2 regions of the Blautia sp. HCP3S3_C4 genome follow, and region 1 is predicted to be linked to the other one. Evidence: riboswitches for the same ligand, from Rfam matches in the RefSeq annotation. Region 1 holds a riboswitch; the other holds the start of a gene.
What was found. A riboswitch is a leader RNA that binds a small molecule or an ion and turns the genes downstream of it on or off. The one in region 1 is predicted to bind cobalamin.

Region 1 (7,686 bases):
TGATCGCAATCATTGCAGGATATGTGGCAGCAGTTCTCTGCGGAATCCTGGATTTTACAGCAGTAAAAGAGGCTACATTCTTTGCGCTGCCTAATTTCCAGCATCCGAAATTTAATCTGGAAGCGATTTTGACAATCTTCCCGGCACTTCTTCTGGTAACATCCGAGCATATCGGACATCAGATCGTAACCAGCAAGATTGTAGGGAAAGATCTGCTGAAAGAACCAGGCTTACATCGTTCTCTTTTTGCAGACTTCTTTTCTACAACTCTGTCTGCATGTATGGGTTCTGTACCCACAACTACTTATGGTGAGAATATTGGTGTTATGGCCATGACAAAGGTTTACAGTGTGCAGGTAATCGGAGGTGCGGCTGTTCTCTCTATCTGCTGTTCCTTCCTTGGAAAACTGGCAGCACTGATCAATACCATTCCCGGTCCTGTAATCGGAGGAATTTCTTTCCTACTCTATGGTATGATCGGTACATCAGGACTTCGTATGCTGGTAGATAATAAGGTAGATTACGGTAAATCCAGAAACCTGACACTGACCTCTGTTGTATTTATCGTAGGTCTTTCCGGAATCTCCCTGAATCTGGGAAATGTAAAACTGACAGGCATGGTACTGGCATGTGTTGTAGGTATGGCACTGAGCCTGGTGTTCTATATTCTGGACAAGCTACATCTGACAAATGATCAGTGATATTGGATAACTGATATATAAATGAACGAAAACCTTCGGGCAGGAATGTCCGGAGGTTTTTGTGTATAACAGTATAAAACAGTTGACAACAGTTATGCACTGTTATATACTGTTTACAGATGGAGGAGAAACATATGCATATAATAATCAATAATTCATCCATGGTACCTATTTATGAACAGATCATAGACCAGATTAAGTCTGCGATTATCAGAGGAGAGTTACAGCCGGACACTGTATTACCTTCAGTACGCAGTTTGTCAAAGGAACTGAAGATCAGTGCCCTGACTGTGAAGAAAGCCTACGACAATCTGGAAGAAGAAGGATTTACCGTCACTGTTCATGGAAAAGGAACCTACGTTGCAGCCACAAATAAAAACCTGATGAGGGAAGAACAGCTCAAAGAAGTAGAACATGATCTGGAGCAGGCAATCATGAAGGGCAGAAGATGTGGACTGAACGATGAGGAAATCAGAAATCTTTTTGAAATGATCATGGAGGACTAAGACATGTTGAAAATCAGTCATTTGCAGAAACATTACAGAGGTTTTTCGCTGGACTGTTCTATGGAAGTACAGCCTGGGATGATTACAGGACTTATTGGAAGAAATGGTTCCGGGAAATCCACCACATTTAAAGCTTTGCTCGGCTTGATTCATCCGGATGGCGGAGAGATAGAGGTCTTTGGGAAAAAGGCAGAAGAGCTTAAGCCGGAGGATAAGCAGAAACTGGCAGTTGTTTTTGCAGATTCAGGCTTCAGTATGTATCTGACAGCAGCGGGCGTGGCAAATATTATGAAAAGCATATATCCGGATTTTGACAGAGAGAAATTCCTGCAGCAGTGCAGAAGATTCAATCTGCCCACAGACAAGAAAATCAAAGAATTTTCCACTGGTATGAAAGCAAAGTTTAAAGTACTGGCAGCATTAAGCCATAAGGCAGAACTGCTGATTCTGGATGAGCCCACAGTTGGTCTGGATGTGATCGCCAGGGATGAGGTGCTGAACATGCTGAGAGAATATATGGAAGAAAATGAAAGCAGTTCTATTCTGATCAGTTCACATATTTCATCAGATCTGGAGAGTCTTTGTGACGATTTTTATATGATCCATGCCGGAAAAATTATCCTTCATGAGGATACAGATGTACTGCTGTCAGATTATGCAGTTCTTAAAGTTTCAGAAGAAGAGTACGAAAAACTGGATCAGCAATACCTTATTAAGATTCGGAAAGAAGCTTATGGATACAGGTGTCTGACAAACCAGAAACAATTTTATATGGAAAATTATCCGGATGTTGTAATTGAGAATGGAAAGATTGATGATCTGGTAGTGATGATGGAGGAACAGGTATGAAGGGATTATTTGTAAAGGATATAGAACTGATGAAACAGCAGAAACAGTCTTTTATCCTGGTTATTGTAATGGGAGTCATCCTGAATCTGGCAGGAAGCGGGAGCGTCAGTTTTGCTATAGGATATTTTATGATTGCCACAGCAATTTTTGCCATTACGACTATAAGTTATGATGAGTTTGATAATGGTCTTGCATTTCTTATGACCTTGCCGGTTACCAGAAAACAGTATGTGGCGGAGAAATATCTGCTGGGAGCAGGGCTTACGGCTGCAGCGTGGGGAATTGAAGCAATAACGGGAGTGATCTGTAAAGGTGTGGCAGAGCTTCAGGGGTGCCTGAGTGAGAAAATTATTGACACTCTGATATACATTCCACTGGCGCTTCTTATGTTGTCAGTATCGCTCCCGCTTGTAATACATTTTGGAGCAGAAAAAGGACGTTATATTGCAATGGTCATGTGGGCTATTATAATTGCCGTAGTTTATATTCTGATAAAAACAATGGGACTTTCAGCAGACGCAGTCGGTGCATGGCTGAATGGACTGAAATGGGGAATGGTATTGGCCGGAGTTGTATTATTTACAGTAATTGTATATATGGGATCTTTTTGGATTGGTGTCCGGCTTATGGAGAAGAAAGAATTCTGATGTGTCTCGAATATGGTTGTAATTATAAAAGCAGTGTGCTAAAATTATATCAGCGTAATTGAATAGCTGTTAAGTGAACATTATCATACGCAGATTTTGTGTATGATAATGTGAGAGGGAATCAGGTGAAATGCCTGAACGGTTGCGGCCACTGTATACAGAAAAAAAGCGGGATTGTAATATGTCATTGCATAAATATGTGAGAAGGCGGAATCCGGCTGTCAGAGAGTATCTGGAAATATTTCTGATACAATATTCATGAACTGCTGAAGCATGGATGTTGTATCAGTTTTTATTTTATGGGAACTTTCTGTGATCTGTGAGTCAGGAAACCTGCCTGACAGCGTAAAGAAGGAGCTTCCGTAAAAAGTATCCGTTATTCTTATCACTTCTATTTTACTTTTTCTGAAGTCTCATCTTTTCGGTTACACGAACAGGTAAATAACATATACGAAAAGAGAGGAAGTCAAATGAAAAACAGGTATTTATCCACAAGAATCATGGCAATTATGATGGCAGCAGCTATGGCAGTTTCCGCAGCTCCGGCAGCTTTTGCAGCAGAGAGAGCAGACTCTGAGACAATCAAAGAGGACAATCAGCCGGCAGCAGATGCAGACTCTGATACACAGGAAGATGCAGACGCACAGGATTCAGCAGATGCAGATAAGACAGCAGACGCAGAAGGTACAAAGACAGAATATCCTCTGACCATCACAACCTATGATTATGATGGAAATGAAATCGAAACAACCTATGAAAAGGCACCGGAGAAAGTTCTTGCTGTATATCAGGGAAGCATTGAAACCATGCTTGCACTTGGCCTGGAAGACCGTCTGGTAGCTACTGCAGGTCTTGACAATGAAGTTCCGGATGAACTTAAAGATGCATTTTCAAAAACAAATTATCTTGATGAATTTACCCCATCCCTTGAGACTGTAACGATGTTGGAGCCAGACATGATCTTATCCTGGAGCTCCCTGTTTTCTGATAAAAATCTCGGAAATGTAACAGACTGGATTGACAAAGGCTGCAACACTTATTACAACACAAACACACGCCCTGACGGAGACAGAACTCTGGAAAATGAATTTACAGACATCTTAAATCTTGGAAAGATTTTTGATGTACAGGACAAAGCACAGGCAATCGTAGATGATGCAAAGGCAGTGATCGATAAAACTCTTACAGCAACAGCAGATGTAGAAGAGAAACCAAGCGTAATGGTTCTGGAACCTCTTGGAGAAGATATCACAAACTATGGTGCAAAGAGCCTTGGTGGAGATATGGTAACACAACTGGGTGCGACTCTGGCAAACCCGGATGCTTCTACAGCAGGAAAAGAAGATATCATTGCAGCAAACCCTGATGTGATTTTTGTTGTATACATGCCATATGCAGGTGATGATCCGGAAACTGTAAAAGAAAGCCAGCTTGCCGTTATCAAGGATGACGAAGCACTTCAGAGCCTTGACGCTGTAAAGAACGGTCGTGTTTATCCGATCATGCTCAGTGAAATGTACGCAAGTGCAACACGTACACAGGATGGTATTGAAACTTTCGCAAAAGGATTATATCCGGATGTGAATTTTGACTGATTGAGGACATAACAGTGAAAGAACAGGTTTCACAGACAAAAAAAGGCAGTGTGCTCAGGACATCCATGTATGTGGCAGTTCTTATCGGGCTTGCGGCATTTTTGATTTTTTCCATTCTTGCAGCAATCACTTTTGGAAATGCAGATCTGTTACTGAAAGATGTTTACAGTGTCATTGCATATAAATTGTTTCATATCAAAAGCCTGTCCGCCTATGCAGAAGGCGCAGTTCACGATGTTGTGTGGCTGATCCGGCTGCCCAGAGTCCTGCTGGCTCTGGCAGTTGGAATGGCTCTTTCCGTCTGTGGCGTAGTTATGCAGGCGATTGTCCAGAACCCACTGGCAGATCCGTATGTACTTGGTATTTCATCCGGTGCATCCTTTGGTGCAACACTGGCGATCATGCTTGGAGTTGGTGGATTTCTCGGTGGAAACTCAGTTGGTGTTACTGCATTTATTGGTGCAATGGTCACTTCTTTTGCAGTAATTGCCATTGCAAACATGGGCGGAAAAGCTACTTCTGCCAAACTGATCCTTGCCGGAATGGCTGTCAGTGCGGTATGTTCTGCTTTTTCCAATTTTGTTATCTATATCACCAATGACAAAAATGCAGCAACAGAAGTAATGAAGTGGACGATGGGAAGCCTTGCAGGCGCAAGCTGGAGCAGAGTAGGTGTAATGCTTCCTGTTACATTGATCTGTGTAATTATTTTCTGGACGCAATATCGTAATCTGAATCTGATGCTGTTAGGAGATGATGTATCGATCACACTGGGAACTGATTTGCACAGGCTGAGAACTTTTTATCTGATCGTTGCTTCTGTAATGATTGGGTTTGCAGTATATTGTGCGGGTGTGATCGGCTTTGTAGGACTTGTGATCCCTCATGTGATCAGAATCCTGTTTGGAACAGACCACAGAAGATTACTGCCATTAAGTGCACTGCTTGGTGCATCATTCCTGATCTGGTGTGATGTGGCATGTCGTGTGATCCTGAAGAATTCTGAGATGCCGATCGGTGTGCTGGTATCCATTATCGGTGCTCCATGCTTTATTTATCTGCTTGTGCGGAAATCCTATGGATTTGGAGGTAGTAAGTAATGAAAATCACTACAGAAGATATTCAGGTTGGATTTCACGCCAGACAGATACTGAAGGGAATTTCCATAGAGTCAAAGGATAAGGAACTGGTAGGGATCATCGGACCAAACGGAAGCGGAAAATCTACATTATTAAAATGCATCTACCGTATCCTGAAGCCAGATGCAGGTGCCGTTTATTTGGACGGCGAAGAACTCCATTCCATGAGCGTAAAAAGCTCCGCCAGAAAAATGGCAGTTGTGGCACAGCACAATTACTACAACTTTGATTTTACCGTACGGGAAGTCGTGTTGATGGGACGTGCACCTCATAAGAAAGCATTGGAACGGGATAATGCAAAAGATTACCGGATTGTTGAAGAAGCACTGAAAACGGTACAGATGGATGCATTTGCGGATCGCACATTTTCTACGCTGTCAGGTGGAGAGCAGCAGAGGGTTATTCTGGCAAGAGCACTTGCACAGCAGACACCTGCACTGATCCTTGATGAGCCGACTAACCATCTGGATATCACACATCAGATCATGCTGATGGAACTGGTAAAGAAACTTAACGTAACTGTAATATCAGCTATCCATGACCTGAATATTGCGGCGGCATACTGTGATAAGATTTATGTATTGAAAGATGGTGTGCTGGAAGGATATGGAACTCCACAGGAAGTACTCACTCAGGAGCTGATCAAAAGGATTTACCAGGTAGATTCGGAAGTGGTAAATGACAGCCGCGGGAAGATGCATATTTTATTTTTATAATATGAGAATTGACAGGCCAGAGTCAGAAAAAATTTTGACTCTGGCCTGTTGTATATGGAGGAAAAAGATGAATAAGATAGGAATTTTAACGTGTATTCATTCTAATAATGTATGCGCCAGAGTCGGATGCCTGGCAGCATTTCAGAACAGAACTGATTTCTTTCAGGATTATCCGGAAGATACCTGTCTGGCAGCAATGATGACCTGCAATGGATGCAAAGACGCCAACCCGACAGACCCCATAGAAGACAAAGGAATCCTGGAAAAGATAGACAGACTGGTCAGCGAAAAGATCAGTGCCATCCACGTAGGTGTCTGTCGTCTTCCGGATGGAAAGCATGAATGTCCAAGGATGACACAGATCTGCAATATGATAGAAGAACGTGGAATCAAAGTGATCAGAGGAACACATAAAGAATAAAAAAGTTTCTATACAATTTATAAAATAAAAAGAATATAAAATGCCTTGAAAATAAGAGTAAGTAATGCTAACATAAGTATAAAGCATATTTCTCTTATATTTCAAGGCATTTTTGCCGTCTGATTATTCTAATCTCAATTCAGAAATCCATGCTTTTAATTCCAGTTAATTATGAAAAGCAGGAGCTGAGAAGTGATAAGAATAGCACAAAATGTTCTTTGACTCCTGCGGAAAACAGGAGGTATTGCCAATGGCAAAAAGAAAGAACAAAAAAATTACTGTGAAAAGAAACCGATTGAAGGGTTATTAGCAACTAAATATAAATTATAAAATTATATAAGAACATGTTGAGTTTTATAAGATATTAGGGTGGAATATTATTGAAAGGAGTTGATACTTTGAGTAAATATTATTCTATACATGAATTTTCAAAAATTATAGGCGTATCTGCCCAGACATTACGAAATGGGGATGCCAATGGAAAACTTCATCCGCATCATACTACAGTAAGTGGCTATAGATATTATTCTGATGAGTAACTCAACCAGGTAATAAATGTAAAGCCTAAAAACCGCATTACAATTGGATATTGTCGCGTTTCAAGCCATAAACAGAAAGATGATATGGAAAGACAGATTGATAATGTTAAGACATATCTTTTGGCAAAAGGACAGCCATTTGAGGTAATAAGTGATATCGGTTCCGGGATTAATTATAAGAAAAAAGGACTTCAGGAATTGATCAGGCGAATATCTCAAAATCAGGTTGAAAAGGTTGTTGTTTTATATAAAGATCGGCTATTACGATTTGGTTTTGAGCTGATAGAATATATCGCTTCACTTTATAATTGTGAGATTGAGATTATTGATAATACTGAAAAATCCGAACAGCAGGAACTTGTTGAGGATCTGGTTCAGATAATCACAGTATTCAGTTGTAAATTACAAGGAAAACGAGCGGATAAAGCTAAGAAACTTATCCGTGAACTGATACAGGAGGAAACAGATGGTAAAAGCCATAAAAGTAATGTTGATACCAAATAATGTACAGAAAACTAAGATGTTTCAGTACGCAGGTGCTTCAAGATTTGCTTATAACTGGGCTTTGGCCAG
Region 2 (7,686 bases), on a different contig from region 1:
CCTGCCCTTTGTATCCAAACAGTCCATGTTTTCCCCTCTCTGTTAAAATCCCTGCTCTGTACGGCGGATAATATCATCCTGCAGAGATCTGGAAAGTGTTGTAAACAGTGCACTGTAGCCAGCCACACGTACGACCAGATGTTTATACTTCTCAGGATGTTCCTGTGCATCCAGCAGAGTTTGTCTGTCAACTACATTAAACTGCATGTGCATGCCCTTCTGGTCAAAGTAGGAACGGATCAGTGCCACAAATTTCTCAAGTCCCTCCCGTCCTGAAAGAGCAGACGGATGGAATTTCTGATTAAACAAGGTTCCATTGGATACAATAAAATGATCCAGTCTTGCAACAGAAGATGCTGCTGCTGTCGGTCCCTTTACATCCTTGCCTGCTGACGGAGAAACTCCATCTGCCACAGGAGTATGTGCATATCTGCCGTCAGGAGTAGCTCCTGTCTGTCCGCCCAGCGGAACATTTGCAGATACCGGATAAAGTCCTGCCTGGAACTGTCCGCCCCTTGGATTCTTATAATTCTGAAGAGGCTTGGTATATGTATAGGCAACCTCTCTGGCAAAATAGTCAACCTCCGGAATGTCATTTCCGAATTTCGGAACCTCATCGATCATGTCGTGGATTTCTTTGAATCTGGAAAGCTTATCCGGTTCCGGCTTCATGCCGATCAGACTGTTAAGCACTGCAGCCGCTGTAGATGCATCCACATTCCGTCCTGCCGCCTTCATAGCCTTCAGGATCTCTGTTCCAATATCTCCGGCAGACTGGGCATCCAATCCTTTATCGTAGTTCCATATCAGTGCTTCTTTCAGCTCTTTCATGGAAATCTTCTTTTCATCATAAACCAGCTGGCGTACTGCAAAAAGACCATCTGCCATATTTGCGACACCAAAGCCCTGTGGTCCTGTGAAATTATAAACTGCACCGCCTTCCTGAACGGATTTGCCTTTTTTCAGGCAGTCATCCACCATACAGGAAAGGAATGGTAGCGGACATCTCTCCGCATGTGCCACATCAATGGCATTATCCGCATTTACAAGAAGTGAAATACAATATTCCATCTGTTTCTTGTAAGCATCAAAGAATTCCTCAAAGGTGTTCATCTGAGTCACATCGCCGGTAGGAATACCCACCATCTCACCCTTGTCCATACCATTGGAGAAAACAAGCTCCAGCGGACGGCACATATTGAAGAATGCAGCATCATGCCAGCCTTCTGTCTTACCTGCTTTCTGCGGTTCCACACATCCGATAATGTTATAGTCACGGGCATCTGCCAGGGAAAGTCCTCTGTTCTGCAATGCCGGAATGATCACCTCATCATTGTAATATGCCGGCAGTCCGATTCCTGTTCTGGTAAGCTCTGCAGCCTTGATCAGGAATTCATGAGGGGAACCGTTCCACACTCTTACAGAAAGGGAAGGCTGAGGCAGTCTTACATGCATGGAAGCCTGAATGCACATAATAGAAAGATCATTTGTCACATCTTCCCCTTCACTGTTCTGACCACCTGCGATCAGGTTCTGGAAAAGGCTGTAACCTGCAAATCCCTCTGCTGATGCCGCATCACGGCATTTATTCAGATCATTCAGTTTCACCCAGATACAGTCCATCAGTTCCTGTGCGTACTCTCTGGTGAGAGCACCTCTCTCCACATCCTTCTTATAATATGGATACATATACTGATCAAAACGTCCTGGAGAAATAGAGTGGCCACTGGATTCCATTTGTAACAGTTGCTGTATAAACCAGAATGACTGGCAGGCTTCATAAAAGCTGTCTGCACCCTTTCCCGGTACTCTGCTGCAGTTTGCAGCAATCTGAAGCAGTTCCTGTTTTCTGACAGGATCTGTACACTGTGACGCCATTTGCTCTGCAAGCTGTGCATAGCGATGTGCATAATCAATCACTGCCTGGCAGCTGATCAGTACAGCTTCCAGAAAATGAGATTTGCGGGCATAATCACCATCACCTACATTGCATTTTTTCAGTTCTTCCCGGGTTTTCTCCATAATACCCTCGAAACCGATTTCCAGTACCTCCCAGTATTTTACAGTAACATGTCCTACGCCATTATAGAAATAATTTCCAGGTGTAAAGATATTATGTTCGATAGCCTTAATGGCTTCCGGTGCCATATAGGAAGTAGCAAGTTCACTGGTTGTTCTTCCCTTCCAGTATTTATCTGCTTCCAGCAGATCAGCTTTAGTCTGCTCTGCAATATCAAATGGGTCAGCTGTTCTGGTAGCAACTGTGTCCAATTCAGCCTCCAGCCATTCATAGGAAAATTCCGGGAAGGTCTGACATCCTCTGGGAGCAATGGTACTGCTTCCTACAATCAATTCATTATCGCGGATGATAATCGGAATATGATGCAGAATATGTGCAAATGCTTTGGCCCTACGGGTAATGATCGGTTCGCCTTCCGTCTCCTTATAAGATTCCGTCAGAAGCTTCGCTCTGGAAGATTCAATCACCGGCATATGCTCATAAAGAGCATCTACCAGCTTCTGGATTCTCGGAGATTTGGGAATATCTGATGTTTGAAATTTTTCCATGTTTCTCCTTTCTCATGAAAGAGGAGTTTTTATCTTCGCATTGCCATTCCCGGCGCTCAGACAAATTTCTTTCACTTTTTTTCATGTACTCATGTAAAACCATTATACCTCATTCGCCTCATAAGGTCAACAAAAAACAACATATTTCAAACTGTTTCTATGTTGTTTTTTGTTTGAATTGTTTGTAAAATTTAGTTGTTTTTATTCCGAACCCCAATTGACAACCTTTCTTCTTTCTGTCATAATTGTTATATATATTTTTTCAGAATATCTCTGCAAAACAGTCATTAATTTTATTTAAAAGGGGATGATCCTTACGTATCTTGCAGATATCCATACACATTCCATTGCAAGCGGACACGGTACTTCCTGCACAATTTCCGATATGGCAAAAGAAGCCGGACGCAAAGGCATGAAGCTTCTGGGCATCACTGATCACGGTCCCGGTACTCTTGCTTCCGGCACATCTTCTTATTTCCGCGGGTTGCCATTCTGCCCCAGAAAGCGTTTTGGTGTAGAAGTACTTTATGGCGTAGAACTCAATATTCTGGACATTCAGGGACATGTAGATCTAAGTGATGAGCTGTTGTCTAATCTGGACTACGCTATCATAAGTATGCATGGCCAGAACTACAGATCCGGAACTGTCAAAGAGAATACTCTTGCATACCAGAATGCAATGAAGTATCCTGCCGTAAAGGTTCTGGGCCATTGTGATAACCCGGCTTTTCCGGTGGATTACGATGCACTGGCTTATACAGCCAGCAGAGAAAATGTAATTTTTGAAATCAACGAAGTCTCACTGACTCCCGGCGGATACCGCGGTGACACCAGGGCAAATAACGCAGAAATCCTTCGTTGCTGCCTTAAATATCAGCTTCCCATTGTTTTATCCAGCGACAGCCATGGAAAAGAGCATGTAGGAGATTTTACCTATGCAGCAGAGTTCGTTCACCAAACCGGCTTTCCCGAATCATTGATTCTGAACAATCAGATTCCCAGACTGAAGGTATTTCTTCAAACCCGTTAGTTGTTTCCAATATGTGTTCATACCATTTCTTATGCAGGTATACAAAAAAAGATCATCAACAGATATTTCTCATATAAATATCCATTGATGATCTTTTTTATTTTCACCGGTCAGCCAGCCTTACTGCTGATCTGCACGCATTTTCTTCATCAGCTCAGCCAGTTCCTGATATTTCCCGGTCACATATCCATAGTTCTTTCTCTTATGAGGAAGCTGACAGTTGGTACAGTCCTTCAGCCCACTGTCTGTATATCGAAAATTCCCACCGCATTGATCCCCCAGTGCATATAAAGGGCAATAACAAAACAAACAGTTAAAATCCTCAGGATCTGCTCCCTTATGGCAGGGAAAAAACTCACATTTTTTATGACTGAAAAAAGAATACTCTTTATCTTCCCAATATGGTTTTTCCATATCTTATTCCCTTCTTCCAAATAGGCAGACAACAGATCAATCTATGATTTTCTCCATAATAAAGAGGGAGCGATGCTACTCCGGGGTAGAAGATTAATCCGTTCATGAGTGCGCGGAGGGAACGAATATTTCCGAAGTAGTATCGCCTGCCATTTAATCATGTATAATTCATAAAGAACAGGCGCATTCCATAAAAAATGTCTGCCTTCGAAAAAGCAGACAACGCTCCGAAGCTGCGGATTCAACGGAGTTGGTTGTTACACTTTACACGGAAGTTTAACCTCGCCATACTAAGCAGGTTTCCTGGCTCCAGGCTCATCGCTCCTCTCTCCTTCTCATGCTATGGCACAATGGATCTGCGAGATTTGCTCCTCTGTTACAGTGACCGGATCGCTCAGGTTTCTCACCTGATTCCCTCTCTCTGTACTGTATAAATAACAGTATCAGCACTTAATATGTTCTATATGGAATTATACTGTCCTTATAATAGCATCACTGTTAGAGAATGTCAACTATTTGTCAAAGTTTTTCAGAAACTTTTTTATATACTTTTTAAAAATTTTTTCAAATAAAAAACCAGGCAACAACACATATGGACGTCACCCGGTCTTTCCTCATTATTTTTTATCGGATATAATCTTTTGCAGATTATACAAGTCTTCTTACTGATACAATTGTTCTGTATGCAGCGTTGTCGCTGATCTTAATGCCGTCTACAGAGTTGGATGCATGTACAATACGTCCATTTCCCATATAAATTGCCACATGGCCGCCATAACAGATCAGATCACCTGGCTGCGCATCTGCGTAAGATACTTCTGTTCCACAATTCTGCTGTTCATAAGAAGTTCTCGGAAGGCTTACTCCAAAGTTGGCATATACACTCTGTACAAATCCAGAACAGTCTGCACCACTTGTAAGACTTGTTCCTCCCCATACATATGGATTTCCCACAAACTGTGTAGCATAATCCACTACAGAAGAGCCTGAGCCTGAACCAGAAGAAGAATTGTCAGAATCAGAAGACTGTTCTTCTTCATAATCTTCCTTTGATACTGTATTGTCAGAATCAATAACATTGCCATACTCATCATATTCCACATCCTCACCGGACTGTGCATTATCAATGACATTGCCATCTTCATCATATTCTACATCGTCTGATCCCTCATAGTTATCTTCGTCTGTATCCTCATCTGTATTTTCAACCGGATTTCCATCCTCATCATACTCTACATCTTCTGAGTTTGCAGCTTCCTCTGCTGCAGCAGCTTCTTCTGCCGCCTGTCTTGCAGCTTCTTCCTCTGCCTGACGTCTGGCCTCTTCCTCTGCCGCAATACGCTCTGCTTCCAACTGCTGGATCTCTGCTGTCTGCTCTGCCAGAAGATTTGCATATTCTGTTGCCTGCTGCTGTGCATATGCGATTTCATTTTCATAATCAGCAGACTCAGATTTTTTCTGATCAATCTGGTACTGAAGAGTATAAGACTGCTCTTCATAAGAAGATTTCATCTCTTCCAGCTCTGCCTTATCAGACTCATACTGTGTTTTTAAATTATTTACTTCATCAATGGTCTTCACATATTTGTCCAGATTTTTTCTGTCCTGTTCATACATCTGCTGGGTATTCTCAGCTCGTGTAAGAAGATCACTGAGATCTTCGGAATTCAACATCATCTGGAACCATGCAGAATCACCACCCTGCTCATACAGACACTGGATACGCTTCTTCATACTCTCGTACTGCTTATCTCTGGCTTTCTGCGCTTTTGCAAGATCCTGTTTTGTTCTGATGATATCAACCTCTTTATTGCTGATATCATTTTTAAGAGTATCGATGGAAACCATAACATTAACAAGATTGGAATCCAACTCTGAAATTTCACTCTCAAGCTGTGCTTTTGCATTTGCCAGTTCATCCATGCGGGAATATGTGGCATCAAGCTGTTGGCTTGTAATCGCCTGTTCTTCTCTTAAATCATCTTCTCTGGAAGCGCTTACGCTTACGGCCTGTGATGCAGTCATAAGCAGTGCTAATGTAAGACATACAATTTTTTTCTTCATGGTCTCTCGTCCTCGTAACCTTTTATTTCTTTTTATGTAATAGTTTCGTAATATTTATTTTAAGTCTTATTCATATTAACACATCATTTCCATGAATGCAAGGATTTTTTATAAATTATTTTAAATTTCCGTAACATTTAGTAATGTTTACGCAAAAAAGCAGCCGTCCCAACGGACAAGCTGCTTCTTTCATTTCATATTGAATTTGAATGCATCTCTCAATTTCTTAACTGAAAAGATCTGCCAGAATCTGATCTGCGGTCTTGCTCAGATATCCATCCGGATCAGAAAGTGTATTTCTGTTCCATCTGAAATAGTTTCCGTTACGGCTGTAATTACCGCTGGATGTGTGATATGCAGAACCATATTTTGCATATCCCGGATATCTGGACATATATTTCTGTGCCAGTGCAATTGCCTGACTTCCATACGTTCCATTCGGTGTAGGAGTTCCTGCGATCTGTACACCTGCATTTGGTGTAGAATGAACAATTACAAGACTCTTATCACTGCACTGTCCCAGAACAATCCATACATGGCCTTCATTATAACCAATATCACCAGGTTTGAATGTCCAGTCGGATTTTGACAGATCAGACTGTGTAAGAATGCTTCCCCAGCCTCTTGCCTTATAGGTAGATCCAACTTCACCGGAAACAACTGTATATCCGCTTCCAACTCCTGACTTCGTCTGCATCACCTGATATGCAGCCCAGCCAACAAAACCGGAACAGTCAAAACCTTTTGCTCTGTTTTCAGTACTCAGGTCTCTGTAATTATTATAATTATAATCTGCAGTCTGACTGTTATAGAAAGCAGTCATGGTAGGACTAAGTCCCTTACGGGTAGAATCATTCCATCCACCACCCCATACATAAAGGGCTTTTCCTACCGGAAGCAATGCTCCCGCAAGATAATTCTTAATCGTCTTACTTCCGTTTGATTCCGGAGTGATCAGCAAAATACCGTTGGAATCAAAAGTATATTTCTTACCGTCAATGGTAACCTGGCCTGTTGCCATTTCACCGGTCTTAGTATCAAAATAATATTTATTATAATTAATGGTCTGCCAGCCTGTCGCCATCTTACCGCTTTCTGTGCTGAAATAATAGTTCTTACCATCAATCTTCTGGAAGCCCTTTGCCATGATACCATCATCTTCTTCGAAGAATCTGGCTTCACCTTTTGTATTTTTTGCCCATCCTGTCAGCATGTAACAGGCACTTGTAAAATATCTGGTGTTCTTTTTGCTGTCTGTCAGAAACTCTTTACATGCAGCAACGCCACTCTTACTGTAGAAATAATATTTCTTTCCCTTCAGTGTCAGCCACTTAGTCTGCATAAATCCAGTAGACTCATCGAAGTATCTCTTTTGTCCCTTGGAGTCTGTCAGCCAACCGGTCATCATGATTCCGGCGCCTTTGCTGAAATAGCGCTTTCTTCCCTTGCTGTCTGTGGCCCAGCCCTTTACCTGTACGCCTGTGCTTGCATTAAAATAGTACTTCTTGCCGTCCAGCTCCAGCCAGCCTTTCTGTTTAGAACCATCCTTATTTATGTAGTATGATTTACCGTTAATCGTTACAAATCCAGTCTCTGTGTCGGCCTTAACC

Region 2: it holds a riboswitch for cobalamin, as region 1 does, so the genes downstream of both, ACTNC6_RS01140 (cysteine-rich small domain-containing protein) here and ACTNC6_RS08085 (ABC transporter substrate-binding protein) in region 1, are expected to answer to the same signal.

Annotation. Positions count from the first base shown of each region.
Region 1 is NZ_JBQHWF010000007.1:40,840-48,525, reverse strand. It holds gene uraA (uracil permease) at 1-701, shown strand, start outside; gene ACTNC6_RS08100 (GntR family transcriptional regulator) at 836-1,207, shown strand; gene ACTNC6_RS08095 (ABC transporter ATP-binding protein) at 1,211-2,056, shown strand; gene ACTNC6_RS08090 (ABC-2 transporter permease) at 2,053-2,703, shown strand; cobalamin riboswitch at 2,782-3,058, shown strand; gene ACTNC6_RS08085 (ABC transporter substrate-binding protein) at 3,174-4,298, shown strand; gene ACTNC6_RS08080 (FecCD family ABC transporter permease) at 4,313-5,398, shown strand; gene ACTNC6_RS08075 (ABC transporter ATP-binding protein) at 5,398-6,153, shown strand; gene ACTNC6_RS08070 (CGGC domain-containing protein) at 6,221-6,574, shown strand; partial or broken gene ACTNC6_RS08065 (IS607 family transposase) at 6,973-7,617, shown strand; gene ACTNC6_RS08060 (RNA-guided endonuclease InsQ/TnpB family protein) at 7,580-7,686, shown strand, end outside.
Region 2 is NZ_JBQHWF010000001.1:239,277-246,962, reverse strand. It holds gene ACTNC6_RS01155 (glycyl-radical enzyme activating protein) at 1-27, opposite strand, end outside; gene ACTNC6_RS01150 (glycyl radical protein) at 43-2,568, opposite strand; gene ACTNC6_RS01145 (phosphatase) at 2,876-3,598, shown strand; gene ACTNC6_RS01140 (cysteine-rich small domain-containing protein) at 3,719-4,012, opposite strand; cobalamin riboswitch at 4,289-4,481, opposite strand; gene ACTNC6_RS01135 (C40 family peptidase) at 4,661-6,076, opposite strand; gene ACTNC6_RS01130 (N-acetylmuramoyl-L-alanine amidase family protein) at 6,303-7,686, opposite strand, start outside.